DNA from 2 places in the Streptomyces sp. NBC_01017 genome. Region 2 is predicted to be linked to the other one. Evidence: predicted binding sites of a transcription regulator. Region 2 holds the regulator's gene; the other holds the start of a gene.

Region 1 (11,939 bases), 2.6 Mb from region 2:
GACGGTCGCCCTGATGTGGGAGGCGCGAGCGGTTCCGGGGCGGGGCGAGGAACTGCTCGCGTGGGCCCGTGCGCAGGAGTCGGCCGCACGGCCGCTGCGCCGGGAGGTCTTTCGGGCGCCGGAGGACCGGGTGCTCGTCGTCACCTGGTGGGATGCGGCCTACGACGCGGAGCTGCCTGAACTGCCTGAGCCGGATGGAGAGTTGGTGACTCGGGCCGTGCATCGGTGGCGGTTCGAGTCGGTGGATGCCTGGCCGGGCGCGGTGTGAGTCCGGCGGGGGTCCGGCGCGGCGCCTGCGTCACCCCGGTCCCGACACCTCCGCCTCGCACCGCAGCCGCCGCCCCGCCCCCACCTCCCGTACAGGCCCGGTCAGGTGCAGTCGCGCCGTATGCCGGACGTCCGCGCTCGACGCGGCCAACCGCAGTTCCAGAACCCCCGGTTCGACGATCCGGCGCCCCGAACGGTCCGTGAAGGACGACAGGTCCGCGTGGAAGCGGAAGGTCACCCGGCTCGCCTCACCCACCCCCAGTTCGACGCGCTGGTAGCCGATCAGCCGCACATCCGGCCGCGTCACCGACGCCACCGGATCGTGCAGGTACAGCTGGACCACCTCCGCGCCCGCCCGGTCGCCGGTGTTGTGGACCGTCACCGACACCTCGTGGGAACCGTCCGTGCCGATCTCCGCCGGGTCGTCCCCGCCCGTGAAGTCGCCCCATGCGAACGACGTGTACGACCCCCCGTGCCCGAACGCATACAGCGGCGTCGGATCCAGATTGCTCACCTCTCCCGCCAGCCCCAACGGCGGCTGGAGGTAGGTCCACGGCTGCCCGCCCGGCACCCGCGGCACGCTCACCGGCAGGCGTCCCGACGGGTTGACCCGGCCCGACAGGACTCCCGCCACCGCCGGCCCGCCCTCCTCCCCGGGGAAGAACGCCTGGACGACCGCCGCCAACCGCCCCTGCCAACGCCCCAGCGCATAAGGGCGGCCCGTCAGCAGGACCAGCACCACCGGAACGCCCGTCGCCACCAGCGCGTCCAGCAGCTCGCCCTGCGCCCCCGGCAGCCGCAGGTCCGTCGCATCGCAGCCCTCGCCGGACGTGCCCCGCCCGAACAGGCCGGCCCGGTCGCCCAGCACCGCCAGGCAGACGTCCGCCTCCGACGCCCGCGCCACCGCCTCCTCGAAGCCTGCCGTGTCCGGGTCGGAGACCCCGCACCCTTGCGCGAACGTCACTTTGGCGTCGGGGAGTTCGGCGCGCAGGGCCTCCAGGACGGTCGGGATCTCGATGCCCATCGGCACCTCGGGGTGGTGCGTGAGGACGTGGGACGGGAAGGAGTAGCAGCCCAGCATCGCCAGCGCGTCGGCCGCGCGAGGGCCCACGACCGCGATACGGGCGTCGGGGGAGAGGGGAAGGGTGCCATCCGGGTTGTCCAGGAGTACCACTGACTCCTCGGCCACGCGCCGAGCCAGGGCGCGGTTCCTCGGTGAGTCCAGGTCCAGGCGCGCCGACGTCGGCTCCGGCGTCCAGTCCTCGTCCAACAGGCCCAACTCGCACTTCTGGAGCAGGACTCGGCGGGCCGCCCGGTCCACCAGTTCCTCCGGGATCCCGCCCGACCGGACGGCCTCCAGCAGTGGTTTCCCGTAGCACTTCAGGGTGGGCAGTTCCACGTCGATGCCCGCCGCCAGCGCCGCGTACGCCGCCTCCGCCGCACTGCCCGCCACCCGGTGCAGCGTCTCCAGGAAACCGATGCCGAAGTAGTCGGCGACCACCGTGCCCGTGAAACCCCATTCCTCGCGGAGGAGTTCGGTCAGCAAGGCCGGGTCCGCCGACGCCGGCACCCCGTCCGTCTCGTTGTACGCCGCCATCACCGACCGCGCGCCGCCCTCGCGCAGCGCCATCTCGAAGGGCGGAAGCGTCACGTCCGCGAACTCGCGGATGCCCGCCCGCACGGGTGCGAGGTTGCGGGCGCCCGCCGAGGACGCGTACCCGGCGAAGTGCTTGAGCGTCGCGATCACCCCGGCCGACTCCAGGCCCCGGACGTAGGCCGTGCCGATCGTGCCGGTCAGGTACGGGTCCTCGCCGATGGTCTCCTCGACGCGGCCCCAGCGCGGATCGCGTACGACGTCCAGGACGGGTGCCAGCCCCTGGTGGACGCCGGCCGAGCGCAGGTCCTGGCCGATGCGGGCGGCCATCTCCTCGATGACCGGGGGGTCGAAGGTGGCTCCCCAGGCGAGCGGTACCGGGTAGGCCGTGGCCTGCCAGGCCGTGAAGCCCGCGAGGCACTCCTCGTGGGCCACCGCCGGGATGCCGAAGCGGCCCGCCCCGGCGATACGGCGCTGGGCGCGGGCCAGTGCCTGCGCGGCCGGCGCCGGGTCCACGGGGGCGGTGCCGAAGGAGCGGGTGAGCTGGCCGAGGCCGTGGCTGATCAGCTCGGCCCAGTCGTAGTCGCTGGTCATGTCGTGCTGGTGCGGGGCGACTCCCTCGGTCCGAGCCTCGCCGTCCGTGGCGGCGCCCACCCACACGCCGTACAGCTGGGCGGTCTTCTCCTCCAGGGTCATCCGGGAGAGGAGGTCGTCGACGCGGGCGGCGGCGGGCAGGGCGGGGTCGCGCCAGGGGGCGGTGGTCATGAAACTCCTGTCCGGGCGGTGGTCATGAAACTCCTGGCCGGGCGGCGGCTGGGAGGCCCTCTCATGAGCCTCGCGCGAATGTTTCGTTCTTCACCTCGAATGTTCCGGGAACCTAGGCGCGGTGAGAAGGGTTCGTCAAGAGGTCGCGCAGGGATACGATCGCCGCCATGACACCCTCGGAGCCCGCCGAATCCCGGACCACAACGCGTGAAACCCGGACGACATCACCGTCGACCGGCCGGTCCACGCAGACCGCGACGCTCGCCGAGATCGCCCGCGAGGCCGGCGTCTCCGCACCGACAGTTTCGAAGGTCCTCAACGGACGCGCCGACGTCGCCCCGGCCACCCGCACCCGCGTCGAGGAACTCCTGCGCGCCCACGGCTACCGCCGACGGCGGGCCGAGGCGAGCCGATCGCCCCTGATCGACCTGGTCTTCCACGAGTTGGAGAGCGCGTGGGCGATGGAGGTCATCCGGGGCGTGGAGAACGTCGCCCGCGATGCGGGACTGAGTGTCGTCCTGAGCGAGAGCGCCGGGCGGCTGACGCCGGGCAGGACGTGGGCCGACCAGGTCGCCGCCCGGCGCCCGCACGGCGTGATCCTCGTGCTGTCCGGGCTCGACGAGTCCCAGCGCGCCCTGCTGACCAGCCGTTCGATCCCGTTCGTGGTGATGGACCCGGCGGGCGACCCGGGCGCCGACGTGCCGTCCATCGGGGCGACCAACTGGCAGGGCGGGCTTGCCGCCACCCGGCATCTGGTCGAGCTCGGGCACCGCAGGATCGGCGCGATCACCGGGCCGTCCCGCATGATGTGCAGCCGTGCCCGCATCGACGGCTACCGCGCCGCCCTGGAGACGGCCGGGCTCCCGGTCGAGCCGGACCTGATCCGGCCGGGCGACTTCCACCACGAGACCGGCTACCGGCAGGGCCTGGAGCTGCTGCGCCGCCCGGACCGGCCGACCGCCGTCTTCGCCGGCAACGACCTCCAGGCGCTCGGGCTGTACGAGGCCGCGCGCGAGCTGGGGCTGCGGATTCCGGAGGACCTCAGCGTGGTCGGCTTCGACGATCTGCCGATCGCACGCTGGGTGGGGCCGCCGCTGACGACCGTACGGCAGCCGCTCACGGAGATGGCGGAGGCGGCGGCGAAGCTGGTCCTCGACCTCGCGCGGGGGGAGGGGGCGCCGGTGGCGACGCGGGTGGAACTGGCGACGAGCCTGGTGGTGCGGAGCAGCACGGGGGAGCCTCCGGCGGCTTAGCCCCACGCCGCGTCGAAGCCAGTCGGTTGGCAGACCGAAACTTTCGGAAGCGTCTCTTGGGGCTCCTGGAAGTCTGAGAATTTCCGAAGAAAAGGCGCTCTGCCGCTCCTGCCCGTAATAATTCGGACGTACGTTCCTGCCTGTGACGGGACTTGGGGCGAACGGGCGTGCAGCGGACGGGGACTTCGGCGGACGGGCGGGGCGGCGGTCGACGGCGCTGAAGGCGGCCGGACTCGTCTTCGCGGGCGCCCTGGCGCTGGGCGCGGCTGCCGTGGGCTGGGCCTACTGGCACCTGAACCACAACATCAAGAGCGTCGACATCGACAGCGCCCTCGGCGACGACCGTCCCGTGAGCGGCCGGACCACACCGGTCCCGTCGGCCTCCGCCTCCGCGCTGCCCACCGGCTCCCTGAACATCCTCGTCCTGGGCTCCGACTCGCGCACCGGCGAGGAGAACCAGAAGCTGGGCGGCGGCAGCAGCACCGGCGCCCGCTCGGACACGGCGATGGTGGTGCACATCGACGCCGGCCGCACCGGGGCGAGTGTCGTCAGCATCCCGCGCGACACCCTGGTCACCCGCCCGTCCTGCCCGCTGCCGTCGGGCGGTTCGACGGAGGTGGCGTACGGCACGATGTTCAACAGCGCGTACGCGCTCGGCGGCCCCGTCTGCGCGGTCAAGACGGTCGAGTCGCTCACGAGCGTCCGCATGGACCACTACGTCGAGATCGACTTCTCGGGCTTCGCGAAGCTGGTGGACGCGCTGGGCGGCGTCACCGTCACGACGGACGAGGACATCGACGACGAGGACAGCCACCTGACCCTCAAGGCGGGCACGCATCACCTGGACGGCACCCGGGCGTTGGCCCTCGCCCGCACCCGGCACGGCATAGGCGACGGCAGCGACCTCGGCCGGATAGGCCTGCAACAGAAGCTGGTGACGGCCCTGCTGGACCAGATCTCCGCCACCGACCTCCTCACCGACCCGGCCCGCCTCTACCGGGTCGCCGACGCGGTGACGGGCAGCCTGACGACCGACACGGGCCTGGACTCGCTGGGCGAGCTGACCGGCCTGGGGCAGAGCTTGCAGGGGCTGGCGTCGGACACCGTGCGGACCGTGACGATGCCGGTGGTGCCGGCGCCGTCGGACCGCAACCGGGTGGTGGCTCAGGAGCCGGAGGCGGGGGAGCTGTGGGAGTCGTTGCGGTGACGAGAAAAATCTTCGAAGAAATCCGGGGAGCGTGTCGATCCCGGGGTCTCCCGTTCGACGCAGGGGTGAGAGGCCGGGAAGAACCCGGTCGCCGAAGCACCGAACCCCGAGGAGTCACCATGCCGCGCTACCTGTCGCTCGTCCGGATCGACGAGTCCACCGCCCCCGCCGAGGGCCCGAGCCCCGAGATGATGCAGCGCATGGGGGAGCTGCTGGAGGAGATCACCAAGGCCGGCGTCATGCTCGACACCGCCGGTCTCACCCCGTCGGCGCAGGGCACCCGCGTGCACTGGGACGGCGCGAACGTCTCCGTCACCGACGGGCCCTTCACCGAGTCCAAGGAGGTCATCGGCGGCTATGCGATCACACAGTGCAAGGACAAGGCCGAGGCGCTGGAGTGGGCGTCGCGGTTCGTGAAGGTCCACGGCGAGGGCTGGCAGGTCACCTGCGAGGTGCGGGAGATCGCCGAGGGCTGATCAGCCTCCTTGGATACCCGGCCGTACGGGTGTTGCATGGTGGGCTGTGACCCCGCAGCCCACCGCAGACCCGCACGGCACCATCGAGACCGTCTTCCGCATCGAGTCTCCTCGCGTGATCGCCGCCGTCGCCCGGATGGTCCGCGACGTCGGGATCGCCGAGGAACTCGCGCAGGACGCGCTGGTCGCCGCGTTGGAGCAGTGGCCCCGCGACGGCGTGCCCGACAACCCGGGCGCCTGGCTCATGGCCGCCGCCAGGCACCGCGCCGTGGACCTGATCCGCCGCCGCGAGAACTACGCCCGCAAGCTGGCGGAGATCGGCCGCGACCTGGAGACGACGGCACCGCCCGAGGAGCCGTCCGCCCTCCATGACCCCGACGACATCGACGACGACCTGCTGCGGCTGGTCTTCACCACGTGCCACCCGGTGCTGTCGCCGGAGGCCCGCATCGCCCTCACCCTGCGTCTCCTCGGCGGCCTGACGACGCCGGAGATCGCCCGGGCGTTCCTGGTCCCGGAGGCCACGGTCGCCCAGCGCATCGTCCGCGCCAAGCGCACCCTGGCGACCCGGAACGTCGCCTTCGAGGTGCCGTACGGCCCCGACCGCGCGGCGCGCCTCGGCTCGGTCCTGGACGTCATCTACCTGATCTTCAACGAGGGTTACGCCGCCACGGCCGGCGACGACTGGCTGCGCCCGGCGCTGTGCGAGGACGCGCTGCGGCTGGCCCGCGTGCTGTCGGGGCTGATGCCGAAGGAGCCCGAGGTGCACGGCCTGACCTCGCTCCTGGAGTTCCAGGCGTCCCGCGCGACGGCCCGCACCGGCCCGTCCGGCGAGCCGATCCTCCTCAAGGAGCAGAACCGCAGCCGCTGGAACCGCATGCTCATCGCCCGCGGCATCGCCGCTCTGGACCGCGCGGGCGCCACCGCCACGGGAGCGCCGGGTCCTTACGCCCTCCAGGCCGCGATCGCCGCCTGCCACGCGCACGCGTACGCCTACGAGGAGACCGACTGGCAGACCATCGCCACCCTGTACGGCCTGCTGTCCGCCCGCGCCCCGTCGCCCGTGGTCGAGTTGAACCGCGCGGTCGCCGTGTCGATGGCGCAGGGGCCGGAGCCCGCACTGGCGATCGTCGACGCGATCGCCGCCGAACCGGCGCTGCGGGACTACCACTTGCTGCCGAGCGTGCGCGGCGATCTGCTGCAGAGACTCGGCCGTACGGACGAGGCGCGGACGGAGTTCGAGCGGGCGGCGCGGCAGACGCGCAACGAGCGGGAGCGGGAGATGCTGCTGAAGCGGGCGGCCGGCGACGGGGCCTGACTACGCGGGCCGCCCGACCAGCATCGTCGGCGCCCCCGCCACCCGGGTCAGGAACACGGTCGCCGCGTTCGGCCCCTGAAGCTTGACCTTCTTCCGCAGCTCCTCCGGCTCGACGGCCGACCCGCGCTTCTTCACGGTCAGGATCCCGACCTCGCGCTCCCGCAGCAGGACCTTCAACTTCTTCACGTTGAAGGGGAGTTGGTCGGTGATCTCGTACGCCGTGGCGTACGGCGTCGGCCGCAGCTCGTCCGCCGTGACGTACGCGATGGTCGCGTCGATCAGCCCGCCGTCCAGCTGCTGGGCGACCTCGGCGACCAGGTGGGCGCGGATGGCGGCGCCGTCCGGCTCGTACAAGTACCGCCCCACCGGCCGGACTCCGGGGTCGGGGAGGCGTCGGGAGAGCAGCGAGCGCGGCCCGGGCAGCAGGGTGGCCCGCACGGCCCCGGGCTCGGTCCCGAACCACAGCACGGCTTCCTTCACGTCGCCGCCGTCCGAGATCCACTCTGCCTCGGCCTCCGCCGGGATCGCCTCGTGCGGGATTCCGGGCGCGATCTTCAGTGCGGCTCGGGGCGCCTTGCGGGCCGTCTCGACGGCCCAGGACAGCGGTGGCGAGTACGCCTCCGGATCGAAGATCCTCCCGCGGCCGCCCCGTCGGGCGGGGTCGACGAACACGGCGTCGTAGCCGGCGACGTCCACCTCGGTGACATCCGCCTCCCGCACCTCGATCAGGCCGGTGAGGCCGAGGGCCTCCGCATTCTCGCGCGCCGCGGCCGCCGTCACCGGATCGCGGTCCACCGCGAGCACCCGTATCCCGGCCCGCGCCAAGGCGATCGCGTCGCCCCCGATCCCGCAGCACAGGTCGGCGACCGAGCCCACCCCCAGCTCCTTCATCCGGTCGGCCCGGTACGCCGCGACACTCGCCCGCGTCGATTGCTCGACGCCGTTCGGAGTGAAGAACATCCGCCCCGCGTCCGCCGCCCCGAACTTCGCCACCGCCCGCTGCCGCAGCCGGGCCTGTCCGAGCGCCGCCGACACCAGCTCGGCGGGGTGCTCGCGGCGCAGCCGGGTGGCGACGGCGAGTTCGTCGGCGGGGTCGGTGTCGCGTACGGCGTCGAGGAGGGCGCTGCCCTCGGGGGTGCGGAGGGAGAAGAAGGCGGCGAGGTCGTTCACCGGGTCATTGTCCGCCAGCCGGGGCACCGCACGCTCACTGTGGGCCAGTCGGTGGATGGTCCGTCTCCCGGCGGCGGTGTCGGCCCGGCTTCGGGCCGGGCGCCTGCGAAGATCCCGCACCATGCGACTAGTAGTACAAAATGACAAAAGTAGCCCCAATGGGGCAGCTGTGGGGTGGCGTGGCCGGGCAGCGGGAGGTTCACGGGTCCGCGGCGCAGTCGCCGTGCTCGCCGTCGCCGCCATCGCCGCGGGCTGTGCACCCGCGGGCACAGGCGCATCCGGGCCCGCACACCCCACCCCGAGCCGGCAGCCCCTCAAGGCGCCGCCCCCGGCCACCACCCCGGGCCCGCACGCCGGGAACACCCCCGGCACGCACGCCAAGAAGTTCAAGTCGGCGCAGTCCGCCCTCGCCGCCCGAGCCGCCGCCGCGAAACGCTGGGGCCTGCCGAGAATCCCGCTCACGCCCCCGCCCCCGCCCGCCACGAAGCCGAGGATCACCACCCGCGAGGGCTTCGAGGTCGACGGACACGAGAAGCTCGGCCTCCCGCCGGTCTTCACGACCGTCCCCACCAAGCAGCGGATCGTCTTCCTCACCATCGACGACGGCGCCGAGAAGGACCCCGTCTTCCTGCGGATGATGGACGACCTGCAGGTGCCGTACACCGCCTTCCTCAGCGACTACGTGATCAAGGACGACTACGGCTACTTCAAGCGGATGCAGCGCAGCGGCGTCACCCTGAACAACCACACCCTCCACCACCCCTACCTCCCCGCCCTCTCCTACCGCCGTCAGCAGTACGAGATCTGCGGCATGCAGGAGGTCATCGAGGAGCGCTTCGGCAAGCCCGCGCTGCTCTTCCGCCCGCCCTTCGGGAACTACGACAGGGACAGCCTGCGTGCCGCGAAGTCGTGCGGCATCAAGTACGTCCCGCTGTGGAACGAGGAGGTCTTCGTCGACCACTGGGAGTACCGCGAGTGGGACCAGAAGATCCGATCGGGTGACATCGTCCTCACTCACTTCCGGGGCCGCGAGGACTGGAAGGGCACAATGCCCGACATGATCCGCCGGTTCCTGAACAAGGTGACGGCCGAGGGCTACGCGGTGGCCAGGCTGGAGGACTACCTGTGAGGCGGACGCCCGGGCCGCGGGCCGTGGCGCTCGCGGTCCTGGCTTCCGTTCTGCTCGCCGGCTGTGCGCAATCGGCCGGCCCGGCCGGCCCAAGCGGAGGGAAGCCGGGCGACAGGGCGGCCCACAGCTCACAGTCGGCGGGCGGCCCGACGCACACGGCACAGCCGTACGGGCGCTGGGGCCTGACCGCCCCCCTCGCCGCGCCACCGCCCCCGCCCGGTCGGCGGCTGCGGCTCGGACCGCCCGGCGGCCGGCCGCTGCCCGTCGTGCACCGCGCGCCCACCCGCGACAAGGTCGTCTTCCTCACCTACGACGACGGCGCCGAGAAGGACCCGCGCTTCGTCGACATGGTCCGTGAACTACGGCTGCCCGTCAGCATGTTCCTCACGGACAGCGTGGTCGGCCCGGGCTACGGCCACTTCGCGCGCCTGCGCTCGGTGGGCGCGTCGATCCAGAACCACACCCTCGACCACGCCGCCCTGAGCGGCCTGCCGTACGCCGGCCAGCGTGCCGAGATCTGCGGCCAGCAGAACAAGCTCCGCGCCCGCTTCGGCATCCGCCCCCGCCTCTTCCGCCCGCCCTACGGCACGTACGACACCACCACACTCCGTGCCGCGGCCGACTGCGGGGTGACGGCGGTCGTGCTGTGGCGGGCGGCGATGGAGGGCGACGGCGAACTGACGTACGCGCACGGCCCCGGACGGCTGCGCGCCGGGGACATCGTGTCGGTCCCCTCGGGCGAGCCGGCCGGGCTGACGCTGAGAGAGCGGACGACGAGGCTGCTCCGGGAGATCCAGGGGCGGGGGCTGACGGTGGGCCGGCTGGAGGACTACATCTGACGGAACTTTCCGGCGCCGGTCCAGGCATGTCAGCCCGTCCGGCGTTTGAGGACGAGGCCGTTCATACCGATAGCGGGGGTCTGGGGGCGCCAGCCCCCAGGCGGCCACGGCAACGCCGGTCACCGGCAGCACCGGTCACCCGAACGCGGCTCAGCCAGCGCAGCGAATTAGCAGTCCGCTTGACCGAGTGCTAATCGCGGTCATAGTCTCGGGTCTGGCACTCCCCACTGGAGAGTGCCAACTACGCGACGGGCAGGTCCGGCACCCGCGACGACGGATCCACCTGGTCGCCACCTCAGACAGTTAACCCCGTGAGATCTCCGAAGGGGGAGGTCGGATCGTGACGACCACCAGCTCCAAGGTTGCCATCAAGCCGCTCGAGGACCGCATTGTGGTCCAGCCGCTCGACGCCGAGCAGACCACCGCCTCTGGCCTGGTCATCCCGGACACTGCCAAGGAGAAGCCCCAGGAGGGCGTCGTCCTGGCCGTGGGCCCGGGCCGCTTCGAGAACGGCGAGCGCCTGCCGCTCGACGTCAAGACCGGCGACATCGTGCTGTACAGCAAGTACGGCGGCACCGAGGTGAAGTACAACGGCGAGGAGTACCTCGTCCTCTCGGCTCGCGACGTGCTCGCGATCATCGAGAAGTAATTCACTTCAAGCACTTTTGCTTGTGAGCTGCGCCCCGGGCCCCCGCGACCTTATGAAGCCGGGCGTCCGGGGCGCAGTTCGTTTCACCCACGTTTTCCGAGAGGGCTGAACCGCTCCCATGGCGAAGATCCTGAAGTTCGACGAGGACGCCCGTCGCGCCCTCGAGCGCGGCGTCAACAAGCTGGCCGACACCGTCAAGGTGACCATCGGCCCCAAGGGCCGCAACGTCGTCATCGACAAGAAGTTCGGCGCGCCCACCATCACCAACGACGGCGTCACCATCGCCCGTGAGGTCGAGGTCGAGGACCCGTACGAGAACCTCGGCGCCCAGCTGGTGAAGGAGGTGGCGACCAAGACCAACGACATCGCGGGTGACGGCACGACCACCGCCACCGTGCTCGCCCAGGCGCTCGTGCGCGAGGGCCTGAAGAACGTCGCCGCGGGTGCTTCCCCGGCGCTGCTGAAGAAGGGCATCGACGCGGCCGTGGCCGCGGTCTCCGAGGAGCTCCTCGCGACCGCCCGCCCGATCGACGAGAAGTCCGACATCGCCGCCGTCGCCGGTCTGTCCGCCCAGGACACGCAGGTCGGCGAGCTCATCGCCGAGGCGATGGACAAGGTCGGCAAGGACGGTGTCATCACCGTCGAGGAGTCCAACACCTTCGGTCTGGAGCTGGACTTCACCGAGGGCATGGCCTTCGACAAGGGCTACCTGTCGCCGTACTTCGTGACGGACCAGGAGCGCATGGAGGCCGTCCTCGAGGACCCGTACATCCTCATCAACCAGGGCAAGATCTCCTCCATCGCGGACCTGCTGCCGCTGCTGGAGAAGGTCATCCAGGCCGGTGCCTCCAAGCCGCTGCTGATCATCGCCGAGGACGTCGACGGCGAGGCCCTGTCGACCCTGGTCGTGAACAAGATCCGCGGCACCTTCAACGCGGTCGCCGTCAAGGCCCCCGGCTTCGGTGACCGCCGCAAGGCGATGCTGCAGGACCTGGCGGTCCTCACCGGCGCCACGGTCATCTCCGAGGAGGTCGGCCTCAAGCTCGACCAGGTCGGCCTGGAGGTGCTCGGTTCCGCTCGCCGGATCACCGTCACCAAGGACGACACCACGGTCGTCGACGGCGCCGGCAAGTCCGAGGACGTCACGGGCCGCGTCGCCCAGATCAAGGCCGAGATCGAGAACACCGACTCCGACTGGGACCGCGAGAAGCTCCAGGAGCGCCTCGCGAAGCTGGCCGGCGGCGTGTGCGTGATCAAGGTCGGCGCCGCCAC
Region 2 (11,939 bases):
AGGGCGGGGTCAGGTCCGGGGAGTACTGGCGCATTCGGATGACGATAGGAGAAGCCCCGCGGGTACGTCTCGCGGATCAGGGCGACACGCCGAAGCGGGCCGCCAAGGCGTCCCGCTGGCGTCGTACGAACTCCGCATCCACCACCGCTCCGTGACCGGGCACGTACAGCGCGTCCTCGCCGCCCAGGTCCAGCAGGCGGTCCAGGGCGGCCGGCCACTGCGACGGTACGGCGTCGGGGCCCGCCTGGGGTTCGCCGGACTCCTCCACCAGATCGCCGCAGAAGACGACCTCCCGGTCGCCCGCGGCCCCGGCCGGCACGAGCACGACCAGATCGTGGGCGGTGTGGGCCGGGCCCACGTTCGCGAGCAGGACCTGCCGGTCGCCCTCCAGGTCGAGGGTCCACTCGCCGCTCACCTGGTGGCGGGGACGGACCAGCGCGTCGATCGCCTCGTCCGCCGCGTCCGGGTCCAGGCCGTTGCCCACGGCGTCCGAGCGCAGTTCCGCACGCGCGTGTGCGGACACCGTGTCCATGCCCACCGGGCCGTACACCTCCGCCCCGGCGAACGCCGCGGCCCCGAAGACATGATCGAAGTGGGGATGCGTCAGCGCGAGATGTGTCACACGGTGACCCGCGAGCCACTGCGCCTGCGTACGCAACCGCACGCCCTCCCCGAGGCTTGACCCGGCGTCGATCACGAGCGCTGTGTCCCGGCCCACGACCAGCCCCGCGGTGCAGTCCCAGCCCGGAAGCCGGCACCTGCCCACCCCGGCCGCCAGCCGTTCCCACCCGAGCTCTTCCCAAGTCACCGTCATACGGCGACGCTAACCAAGACAGCACCGTCGGGCATGGTGGTGCCGGACCGGCCTTGCCCGGGGCGTACCCCACCGCCGTACACTGGCCGGGGACGGTTGGCACTCACCAGCGCAGAGTGCCAGGCGAGATGTCAAGGGGACGACTTCTGGAGGTGTGCGCGGTTGCTGAGTGAACGCAGGCTTCAGGTGTTGCGCGCCATCGTCCAGGACTATGTCGGGACCGAGGAGCCGGTCGGATCGAAGGCGCTGACCGAGCGGCACAACCTCGGGGTCTCCCCGGCGACCGTCCGCAATGACATGGCGGCCCTGGAGGACGAGGGATTCATCGCCCAGCCGCACACCAGCGCGGGGCGCATCCCGACCGACAAGGGCTACCGGCTGTTCGTCGACAAGCTCGCCGGCGTCAAGCCGATGACCCCGCCGGAGCGGCGCGCCATCCAGAACTTCCTCGACGGCGCCGTCGACCTCGACGACGTCGTGGCGCGCACCGTGCGGCTGCTCGCGCAGCTCACACGGCAGGTCGCCGTCGTGCAGTACCCGTCGCTGACCCGGTCCACCGTCCGGCATGTCGAGCTGCTCTCACTCGCCCCCGCGCGCGTGATGCTCGTGCTGATCACGGACACCGGCCGGGTCGAGCAGCGGATGATCGACTGTCCCGCGCCCTTCGGTGAGGCCTCGCTCGCGGATCTGCGTGCGCGGCTGAACAGCAGGGTCGCGGGGCGGCGCTTCACCGATGTGCCAAGGCTCGTCGAGGACCTCGCCGAGGCCTTCGACATGGAGGACCGCGGCACGGTCTCGGCGGTGCTCTCCACTCTGCTGGAGACACTCGTCGAGGAGAACGAAGAGCGGCTGATGATCGGCGGCACCGCCAATCTCACCCGCTTCGGACATGACTTCCCCCTCACCATCCGGCCCGTCCTGGAGGCCCTTGAGGAGCATGTCGTGCTCCTCAAGCTCCTTGGCGAGGCAGGGGATTCGGGCATGACCGTACGCATCGGTCACGAGAACGCCTACGAGGGACTCAACTCAACGTCCGTCGTGTCGGTCGGCTACGGTTCGGGCGGCGAGGCAGTAGCCAAGCTCGGCGTGGTCGGACCGACCCGCATGGATTACCCGGGAACGATGGGAGCGGTACGCGCAGTGGCACGGTACGTCGGACAGATCCTGGCGGAGTCGTAAGTGGCCACGGACTACTACGCCGTTCTCGGCGTGCGTCGCGACGCGTCGCAGGAAGAGATCAAGAAGGCCTTCCGGCGGCTCGCGCGCGAGCTGCACCCGGACGTCAACCCGGATCCGAAGACCCAGGAGCGGTTCAAGGAGATCAACGCCGCTTACGAGGTGCTGTCGGACCCGCAGAAGAAGCAGGTCTACGACCTCGGCGGCGACCCGCTGTCCCAGGCGGGCGGCGCGGGCGCGGGCGGCTTCGGTGCGGGTGGCTTCGGCAACTTCTCGGACATCATGGACGCCTTCTTCGGTACGGCGTCCCAGCGCGGCCCGCGCTCGCGCACCCGTCGGGGCCAGGACGCGATGATCCGGCTGGAGATCGAGCTCGACGAGGCGGCCTTCGGTACGACGAAGGACATCCAGGTCGACACGGCCGTCGTCTGCAACACCTGCAACGGTGAGGGGGCTGCCCCCGGCACCTCCGCTCAGACGTGTGACATGTGCCGCGGCCGCGGTGAGGTGTCGCAGGTGACGCGGTCCTTCCTGGGCCAGGTCATGACGTCGCGGCCCTGCCCGCAGTGCCAGGGATTCGGGACCGTGGTTCCCACACCGTGCCCCGAGTGCGCGGGCGACGGACGCGTGCGGTCCCGTCGGACGCTCACGGTCAAGATCCCGGCCGGTGTCGACAACGGCACCCGGATCCAGCTCGCCGGCGAGGGTGAGGTCGGGCCCGGTGGCGGTCCCGCCGGTGACCTGTACGTCGAGATCCACGAGCTGCCGCACTCGACCTTCCAGCGGCGCGGCGACGACCTGCACTGCACGGTGACGATCCCGATGACCGCGGCGTCCCTCGGCACGAAGGTGCCGCTGGAGACGCTGGACGGGCTCGAGGAGGTCGACATCCGGCCCGGCACCCAGTCCGGTCAGTCGATTCCGCTGCACGGACGCGGTGTGACGCATCTGCGGGGTGGCGGGCGCGGCGACCTCATCGTGCACGTCGAGGTCACCACGCCGTCCAAGCTGGATCCCGAGCAGGAGCGGTTGCTGCGCGAGCTGGCCAAGCTGCGCGGCGAGGAGCGGCCGACGGGGCAGTTCCAGCCGGGGCAGCAGGGGCTGTTCTCGCGGTTGAAGGACGCGTTCAACGGGCGCTGAGTCCGGTGGGGCAGGCCCCGTACATCGCACGGCACAGGGCCGATTCGGACTTGTTCGGAGGACGTGACAACATGCCGTCATGTCCTCCGCGCTGACCGATCTCTTCCCCCACCCGATCGTGCAGGCCCCCATGGCGGGCGGCGTCTCCGTGCCGCAGCTCGCCGCTGCCGTGTCCGAGGCAGGTGGGCTGGGGTTCCTCGCCGCCGGGTACAAAACCGCCGACGGGATGTACCAGGAGATCAAGCAGCTGCGGGGCCTGACGGGCCGGCCCTTCGGGGTCAACCTGTTCATGCCGCAGCCCGAGTATGCCGACGCCGCGGCCGTGGACGTCTACGCGCATCAGCTCGCCGGTGAGGCCGCCTGGTACGAGACGGAGCTGGGGGACCGGGACAGCGGGCGGGACGACGGGTACGACGCCAAGCTGGCCGTGCTGCTCGACAACCCGGTGCCGGTCGTCTCGTTCCACTTCGGGGTGCCGAAGCCGGATGTGCTGGAGTCCCTGCGCCGCGCCGGCACCTTCACCCTCGTCACCGTGACCGCACCGGACGAGGCCCTCGCCGTACAGCGGGCCGGTGCCGATGCCGTGATCGTGCAGGGAGTGGAGGCCGGCGGGCATCAGGGGACGCATCGGGACAACCCGGAGACGGACCGGTCGGGCATCGGGCTGCTCGCCCTCCTCGCGCAGGTCCGGGAGACCGTGAGCCTGCCCATCGTCGCCGCCGGCGGCATCATGCGCGGCAGCCAGATCGCCGCCGTCCTCGCGGCCGGGGCCGGTGCCGCCCAGCTCGGCACCGCCTTCCTCGCCACCCAGGAGTCCGGCGCCAACGCCCTGCACAAGCAGGCGCTGACCAACCCCCTGTTCGTACGGACCGAGTTGACGCGCGCGTTCTCCGGCCGGCCCGCCCGCGGCCTGGTCAACCGCTTCATGCGCGAGCACGGGCCGTACGCCCCCGCCGCCTACCCCGAGGTTCACCACCTGACCTCACCCCTGCGCAAGAAGGCCGCCGCGTCCGGTGACGCGCAGGGCATGGCCCTGTGGGCGGGGCAGGGGCACCGCATGGCGCGCGACCTGCCCGCCGGGCAGCTGGTGGAGGTGCTGGCCGCCGAGCTGGCCGCCGCGGCGACAGCGTTGTCGGCGGCGCCCGAGGGGGGTGCGGTCGGATGACGGCGCCGGTGTTCGTCGTCGAGTCGCTGGAGCGGGGCCGCCTCGCCGGCGGCGAGTACGTTCTCGACGGCCCCGAGGGACGGCACGCCGTCTCCGTGAAGCGGCTGCGGGCCGGCGAGGAGGTCGTCCTCACCGACGGGCTCGGGCGCTGGGTCGAGGGCGTCGTCAAGGCGGCCGAGGGCAAGGACCGGCTGGTCGTGGGCGTGGGTGCGGTGGCCGAGGAGCCGGCGGAGCAGCCTCGTATCACCGTCGTCCAGGCCCTCCCCAAGGGCGACCGCGGTGAACTGGCCGTCGAGACCATGACCGAGACCGGCGTCGACGCGATCGTGCCGTGGGCGGCAGCCCGGTGCATCACCCAGTGGAAGGGCGAGCGCGGGGCGAAGGCCCTCGGCAAGTGGCGGGCCACCGCCCGCGAGGCCGGCAAGCAGTCGCGCCGGGTGCGCTTCCCGGAGGTCGCGGAGGCGGCCACGACCAAGCAGGTCGCCGCGCTGCTCGCCGACGCCGACTTCGCCGCCGTACTGCACGAGGAGCGCGACTACGGCAGCGAGCCGCTCGCGACGGCCGAACTGCCCGCCGAGGGCGAGATCGTGCTCGTCGTCGGCCCCGAGGGCGGCGTGGCCCCCGAGGAACTCGCCCTCTTCGAGGAGGCGGGCGCGAAGGCGTACCGTCTGGGCCGTACCGTCCTGCGCACCTCCACCGCCGGAACCGCGGCGACGGCACTGCTCCTCGGCCGCACCGGCCGCTGGTCCTGACACCAGGAGGGACGTCCCCCCGTGGAACTCGCCCAAGTACGGCTCCTGGTCGGTGACTTCGCCGCCTGCTACCGCTTCTACGCCGATGTCCTCGGCCTCAAGGCGCAGTCGGGCGCGACGAACGGGCCCTACGAGAAGTTCAGCCCCGCCACCGGTTCGGCGGGCATCGCCCTCCAGGACCGGGCGATGATGGCCGAGATCGTCGGAGAACTCGGCGACGAGGCCAAGGGCCATCGCTCGCTGGTGGTCCTGCGCGTCGACGATCTGGACACCTACTGCGAACAGATCACCGCACGCGGCGCGACCCTCCTGCACGACCCCGCCCCGATGACCGACCGCATGCGCGTCGCCCACCTCAAGGACCCCGAGGGCAACCTGGTGGAGCTTCAGGAGTGGCTGCTGCTGCGCACCTGAGGCCGACCGCCTCCCGCCCCGAACCGCGCGAGCAGGGAGTGTCCGTATGCGCTCTACCGCGTCGGCCGGGACAGTGGCAGGCTGCGGTCCCATGGGGGCATTCACGAGGGTTTGGCCTCGCGCGGACCGGCGTGCGGGGCGTCGCATGCGCGGGGCGCGGGTGGCCGGTGTGGCGGGGCTCGCGGTCGTCGCCGTCGGCTCGGTGGCCGGCTGTGACCCGGGTGGACTGAGCTCGGCGACCGTGGCGTTCACGACCGATCAGACCGTGACCGAGGAGCTGGAGCGGCAGAAGGCCGACGTGCAGTGGCTCAACTGCACGGGCTCGTACGACGGGGGCGGCAACGGCAGTTCGCCGACCGCAAGTGAGAACACCGTCGTCAAGGTCGACTGCGAGGGCGAGACCAAGGACGGCAGGGACATCGTCGTCACCGGCCGGATCACGCGGGCCGTCAGCGGTTCCTGCGTGCGCGGGGACCTGGTCGCCAAGATCGACGGCAAGGAATGGTTCCACGTGAACGGGCTGGGCAAGTGCGACGCCACGCCCTCGCCCGTCAACCCGTCCGGGGGCGGACAACAGCCCGGCCCCACGGTCACGGTGACGGTCACCAAGACCGTCTACTGCAAGCAACACCCGAACTGCTGGCCGGAGGGCAAGTGACCGTGTCCCGGCGGGAGTTGGGGCAAGTGATCCAAAGACCTGTTCGCGGACGCCGCGCTTGCCTAGGGTGATCGGGTGACACAGTCCGCGACGCCTGCTTCGACTTCGGCCCCCGTCCCCGCGCCGTCGTATCTGCGGTATCCGCATCTGCACGGCGACCTGGTCGCCTTCACCGCCGAGGACGACGTATGGCTCGCCCCCCTCGACGGCGGCAGGGCCTGGCGGGTCAGCGCCGACAACGTGCCGGTCTCCCTGCCGCGCATCTCGCCCGACGGTACGACGGTCGCCTGGACCTCCACCCGCGACGGCGCCCCCGAGGTGCACATCGCGCCGGTCGACGGCGGCCCCTCCAGGCGCCTCACCCACTGGGGCAGCGCGCAGACCCGGGTGCGCGGCTGGACCCCCGACGGCCAGGTCCTCGCGATCAGCAGCCAGGGCCAGGCGGGCAGCCGCCGCACCTGGGCCCACACGGTCCCGCTCGACGGCGGACCGGCCACCACGCTGCCGTACGGCCCCGTCGCCGACGTCGTCCACGGACCCCGGCTGCTGCTCGCGTCCGCGCCCATGGGGCTGGAGGCGGCCCGGTGGAAGCGCTACCGGGGCGGTACGGCGGGGAAGTTGTGGATCGAGCACGAGGGTGACGGGGACTTCGTACGGCTGCATGAGGAGCTGGACGGGAACATCGAGTACCCGATGTGGGTGGGGGAGCGGGTCGCCTTCCTGTCCGATCACGAGGGCGTGGGGGCCGTGTACTCGTCCCTCGCCGACGGGTCCGACCTGCGACGGCACACCGCTGTCGACGGCTTCTACGCCCGGCACGCTGCGAGCGACGGCACCCGCATCGTCCACACCTCCGCCGGTGAACTGTGGCTCCTGGACGACCTCGACGGCGCCGAGCCGCGCCGGCTCGGCATCCGGCTCGGCGGGCAGCGCACCGACCGGCAGACGTACCCGTTGAACGCCGCCCGCGCGTTCGGGGAGGCGGCGCCCGACCACACCGCCCGCGGTAGCGCCGTCTCCGTCCGGGGCGCCGTGCACTGGGTCACCCACCGCTCCGGGCCCGCCCGTGCGCTCGCCGCCGAGCCGGGCGTGCGGGCCCGGCTGCCGCGCACCTTCCGCGCGGAGGGCGAGGAGTGGGTGGTGTGGGTGACGGACGCGGAGGGCGACGACGCGCTGGAGTTCGCGCCCGCGACCGGGCTCGCGCCGGGAGCCACCCCGCGCAGGCTCGGCGCCGGGCAGCTGGGCCGCGTACTGGAACTCGCCATGGCGCCCGACGGGAGCAGGGCCGCGGTCGCCGCGCACGACGGCCGCGTGCTGTTCGTCGAGCGGGAGACCGGCGAGGTGCGCGAGGTGGACCGCAGCGCGGACGGGGACGTGTCGGGGCTGGTCTTCTCACCCGACTCCGCCTGGCTCGCCTGGTCGCACCCCGGCCCGCGCCCGCTGTCCCAGCTCAAGCTCGCCAACACCACGGACCTGTCGGTGTCCGAGGCGACCCCGCTGCGCTTCCAGGACTACGCACCGGCGTTCACGCAGGACGGCAAGCACCTGGTGTTCCTGTCGACCCGCGCCTTCGACCCGGTCTACGACGAGCACGTCTTCGACCTCGCCTTCGTGGTCGGCTCCCGCCCGCACCTGATCACCCTCGCCGCGACCACCCCGTCCCCCTTCGGCCCGCAGCGGCACGGCCGCCCCTTCGACGCGCCCGACAAGGACGAGACGCCCGACAGCGAGGGCACCCCGACCACGCGCATCGACCTCGAAGGCCTCGCCGACCGGATCGTGCCGTTCCCGGTCGAGGCCGCCCGCTACACCACCCTGCGGACCGCCAAGGACGGCGTGCTGTGGCTGCGGCACCCCGTGCGCGGCGCCCTCGGTGCCTCCCGGGCCACGCCCGACGACCCCGAGCCCAAGACCGAGCTGGAGCGCTACGACCTCGTCCAGCGGCGCGTGGAGCATCTCGCCGACGACGCCGACGACTTCGAGGTCAGCGGCGACGGCAAGCGGGTGCTGCTCTGGACGGACGGCAGGCTGAAGGTCGTACCGAGCGACCGGCGGGCCTCCGGCGACGACGACGGCGACACGAACATCACCGTCGACCTGACCCGCGTACGGCAGACGGTCGACCCGTCGGCCGAGTGGCGGCAGATGTTCGAGGAGACCGGCCGCATCATGCGGGACCACTTCTGGCGGCCGGACATGAGCGGGGTGGACTGGTCCGGGGTGCTGGACCGCTACCGCCCGCTGCTCGACCGGGTGGCCACCCACGACGACCTGATGGACCTGCTCTGGGAGGTGCAGGGCGAGCTCGGCACCTCGCACGCCTACGTCGCCCCGCGCGGCGGGTACGGCAGCGGGGCCCGGCAGGGCCTGCTCGGCGCCGACATCTCCCGTCACGCCGACGGGAGTTGGCGGATCGACCGGATCCTGCCCTCGGAGACCTCCGACCCCGACGCGCGGGCCCCGCTGGCCGCGCCCGGGGTCGCCGTGCGGGCCGGGGACGCGATCGTGGCGGTGGCCGGCGCGCCGGTGGACCCGGTGACCGGGCCCGGCCCGCTGCTCGTCGGCACGGCGGGCAAGGCGGTGGAGCTGACGATCTCGCCGGCCGGCGGCGGAGACGTACGGCATGCGGTCGTGGTCCCGATCGCCGACGAGCAGCCCCTGCGGTACCACGCCTGGGTGGCGGACCGGCGGGCGTACGTCCACGAGAAGTCCGGCGGCCGCCTTGGCTACCTCCATGTGCCGGACATGCAGGCGCCCGGGTGGGCCCAGATCCACCGTGACCTGCGCGTCGAGGTGGCACGCGAAGGGCTCGTCGTGGATGTCCGGGAGAACGGCGGCGGGCACACCTCGCAGCTCGTCGTCGAGAAGCTGGCCCGGCGGATCGTGGGCTGGGAACTGCCGCGCGGGATGCGGCCGTACAGCTATCCCGCGGACGCCCCGCGCGGACCCGTCGTGGCGGTGGCGAACGAGTTCTCCGGGTCCGACGGGGACATCGTCAACGCGGCCATCAAGGCGCTGGGGCTCGGCCCGGTGGTGGGCACGCGGACGTGGGGCGGCGTCATCGGGATCGACAGCCGCTACCGCCTGGTCGACGGCACGCTCATCACCCAGCCGAAGTACGCCATCTGGCTGGAGGGCTACGGCTGGGACGTGGAGAACCACGGCGTCGACCCGGACGTGGAGGTGCTCCAGCGCCCGCAGGACTGGGCGGCGGGGCGGGACGCCCAGCTGGACGAGGCGATCAGGATCGCGCTGGCGGGGCTGGAGGAACGGCCGGCGAAGACACCGCCGAGTCTGCCGACCTGAGGCGGGCGGGGTGCCGGTGGGCCGTGGCCGCTCAGCGCAGGACGGCCGCCAGCACGTCGGTGCCGAGGGCCGTCAGATGGGGCAGGTTGAGGGTGTAGCGGATGTAGCGACCGTGCCGCCGGGCCGTCAGCAGGCCCGCGCGGCGCAGGACGGCGAGGTGGCGGGAGACCTCCGGGGGCGACAGTTCCCAGGTGTGCGCCAGCTCGCCGGTGGTGTGGGGGCCGCGGGCCAGGGTGCGCAGCAGCCGCAGCCGTACCGGATGTGCGAGTGCCTCCAGCCGTAGCGTGACCGTCTCCAGCGACACCGGCTGCTGCGCCGGACTCGGCTCGGCCACGGGGTACTGCACCACCGGCTGCCAGCCCGGCGCGTGGACCGCCACCAGGTGGGGGCGGCCGAAGACACTGGGGATGAAGGTGACCCCGGTGCCGTGGGCGGAGGTCGCCTTGTCCTGCAGCTTGTCCACGACTATGCAGTCACCGTCCGGTGCCAGGGTGACCGCGCCGGAGACCGACGCGAGCGCCGCCCCGACGCCCTGGTGCTTCAGCAGGTCGTGCTTCAGGCGCAGGTCGCCGGCGAGCTGCACGGCGACGCCCGCCCAGGCGGCGTCGAAGAAGGCCTCGGCGCACTGTTCCAGGGTGCCGCGCACCCGCGCCCGCACACCGGCCGGGTCCGCGAGCAGCCGTTCCGCGAAGGCCTCCTGCCGCGGGCCGCGTGCCTGGGCCAGGTCCAGGGCCCGCTCCCGCGCGGCGGCGTCGGTCAGGGGGGACGGCGCGGCGAAGCGGGCCCGGCTGCCGCCGCACGTGGTGACCAGCGCGGCCGTCACATACGTCTCGTCGTCGATCCGGTCCACGTCGTCCAGCTCCTCGGTGAGGGTCGGCCGGGGCCGCGCGGGAAGCAGGAAGTCGGCCTGTGAGGAACGCCAGAGGAACTCCGCCTCCCGGAGCCGCTCGGCCACCTCCGGCCGCAGCCCGGCCCGGACGTCCCCGGCCCAGTCGGCGTGCTGCGGATGATGCCCGGGTTCGGCCAGCACGTGCAGCATCGCGGTCAGCTCGGCCAGCGGGGAGGCGGCGAACCGCAGTCGCTCGGGCGGCAGGCCGCTGATGTCGATCCTCAACGTCACCGCCTCATCATCACGGACCGGTCAGCATCACCGACAAGCCGGCCTGCGCCGACGTCGGTTGACGGTGTTCGTCAACCGACGTGGCCGGCCCGGCGGCCGTCCGCACCGTTGGCGCCATGGCAACCACCAGCAAGATCCGGCCCCGCGCCCTCGTCCGTTCCTCCGGCGGCCCCCGCTACGCCGTCGCCCTGGCCGTGGACGCACTCGGCACCGGCCTGCTGCGGCCCTTCCTGCTGCTCTACGGAGTGACGGTGCTGAGGCTTTCCGCGCCGGCCACCGGCATCGCCATGACGGCCGGCGTCGTCGTGGGCCTGGTGTGCATGCCCGCGGTGGGCCGATGGCTGGACCGGGGCGCACGCAGCACGGTCGTGGCGGCGTCGATGCTGGTGCGGGTGCTGGGCGTGGTGCTTCTGCTCGCCACCCCGACGGGCCACGTCTGGCTGTTCGCGACGGCGGCGCTGTTCCTCGGCGTCGGCAACCAGGCATGGCCCGCCGCCCACGCGGCTCTCGTCGCCACCGTCGCCCACGGCCGGGAACGCGACGCGGCTCTCGCGGCGGGCCGCGCCCTGCGCAACGCCGGCCTGGGCATCGGCGCGCTCCTCGCCACCGCGGCCCTGGCCGGCGGCACCACCGCATTGCAGGCGCTGGCAGCCGTCACCGGGCTCGCCTATCTCACCGCGGCGGCCCTCGCGTGGTCGGTCCACCTCCACGCGCATCCGGCCGCCACCTTGGCCAAGGACGCGGACGACGGGCCCGCACCCCGGATGCGCGCGCTGCTGGCCGCCAACGTCATCTACGTCTTCTGCCTCAACGTCCCCGAAATCGCGCTCCCCTTGATCCTGGTGACGCAGTTGCACGCGTCCCCGGTGTGGTCGGCGGCCATCTTCGTGGCCAACACGGTGCTCGTGGTCACCCTCCAGGTGCCGGTCACCGTCCTGCTGTCCCGCTACTCCCGGCGGACCGTGCTCGCGCTGGCCGGGGTGGTGCTCACCGCGTCCTACCTCGGCTTCCTCGCGGCCACCTCACTCGGGGACGGCTGGGGTGCCCCGGCCGTCGCCGCGGTGTCCGTCGTCTGCACGATCGGCGAGATCATCTACGCGGGCAGCGCCACCGCGCTCGTCACCGCCCTCGCGCCGGCCCATGCCATGGGACGCGCCCTCGCCCGCTTCGAACTCTCCACGGGCTTCGGCCTCGCCGTCTCCCCGGCCGTCATCACCGCGCTCGCACCCCACGGCCCGGCCGCCCTGTGGGGCAGCCTCGCCGCCGCGACGCTCCTGTCCGCCTCGGCGGTCGCCACCGAGAAGCAACTCCCGTGACCGGAAACCGATCACCCGCGGCCGACGACGATACGATGCCCCCCGTAACGACGCGCCCCACTCCCGGAGGGAACCCGC

What was found. The regulator HrcA, encoded in region 2, represses chaperone genes, less so after heat shock. The targets are predictions, from matches to a motif close to TTNGCACTCNGNNNNNCNGAGTGCNAA.
Region 1: a site for HrcA is predicted at 10,186-10,212, ahead of groES (co-chaperone GroES). Genes of this name have one in related genera too.

What each region holds. Positions count from the first base shown of each region.
Region 1 covers NZ_CP108683.1:4,621,423-4,633,361, reverse strand. Annotated here, with positions in the region: gene OG331_RS20865 (hypothetical protein) at 1-268, shown strand, start outside; gene tsaD (tRNA (adenosine(37)-N6)-threonylcarbamoyltransferase complex transferase subunit TsaD) at 1-2, shown strand, start outside; gene OG331_RS20860 (glycoside hydrolase family 3 N-terminal domain-containing protein) at 299-2,626, opposite strand; gene OG331_RS20855 (LacI family DNA-binding transcriptional regulator) at 2,794-3,879, shown strand; gene OG331_RS20850 (LCP family protein) at 4,022-5,086, shown strand; gene OG331_RS20845 (YciI family protein) at 5,206-5,562, shown strand; gene OG331_RS20840 (RNA polymerase sigma factor) at 5,609-6,880, shown strand; gene OG331_RS20835 (THUMP-like domain-containing protein) at 6,881-8,050, opposite strand; gene OG331_RS20830 (polysaccharide deacetylase family protein) at 8,172-9,179, shown strand; gene OG331_RS20825 (polysaccharide deacetylase family protein) at 9,176-10,018, shown strand; gene groES (co-chaperone GroES) at 10,359-10,667, shown strand; gene groL (chaperonin GroEL) at 10,786-11,939, shown strand, end outside.
Region 2 covers NZ_CP108683.1:7,183,946-7,195,884, forward strand. Annotated here, with positions in the region: gene OG331_RS33030 (DUF3097 domain-containing protein) at 1-34, opposite strand, end outside; gene OG331_RS33035 (MBL fold metallo-hydrolase) at 77-814, opposite strand; gene hrcA (heat-inducible transcriptional repressor HrcA) at 977-1,993, shown strand; gene dnaJ (molecular chaperone DnaJ) at 1,994-3,130, shown strand; gene OG331_RS33050 (nitronate monooxygenase) at 3,210-4,295, shown strand; gene OG331_RS33055 (16S rRNA (uracil(1498)-N(3))-methyltransferase) at 4,292-5,047, shown strand; gene OG331_RS33060 (VOC family protein) at 5,069-5,461, shown strand; gene OG331_RS33065 (hypothetical protein) at 5,607-6,119, shown strand; gene OG331_RS33070 (S41 family peptidase) at 6,195-9,425, shown strand; gene OG331_RS33075 (DUF5937 family protein) at 9,457-10,545, opposite strand; gene OG331_RS33080 (MFS transporter) at 10,662-11,861, shown strand.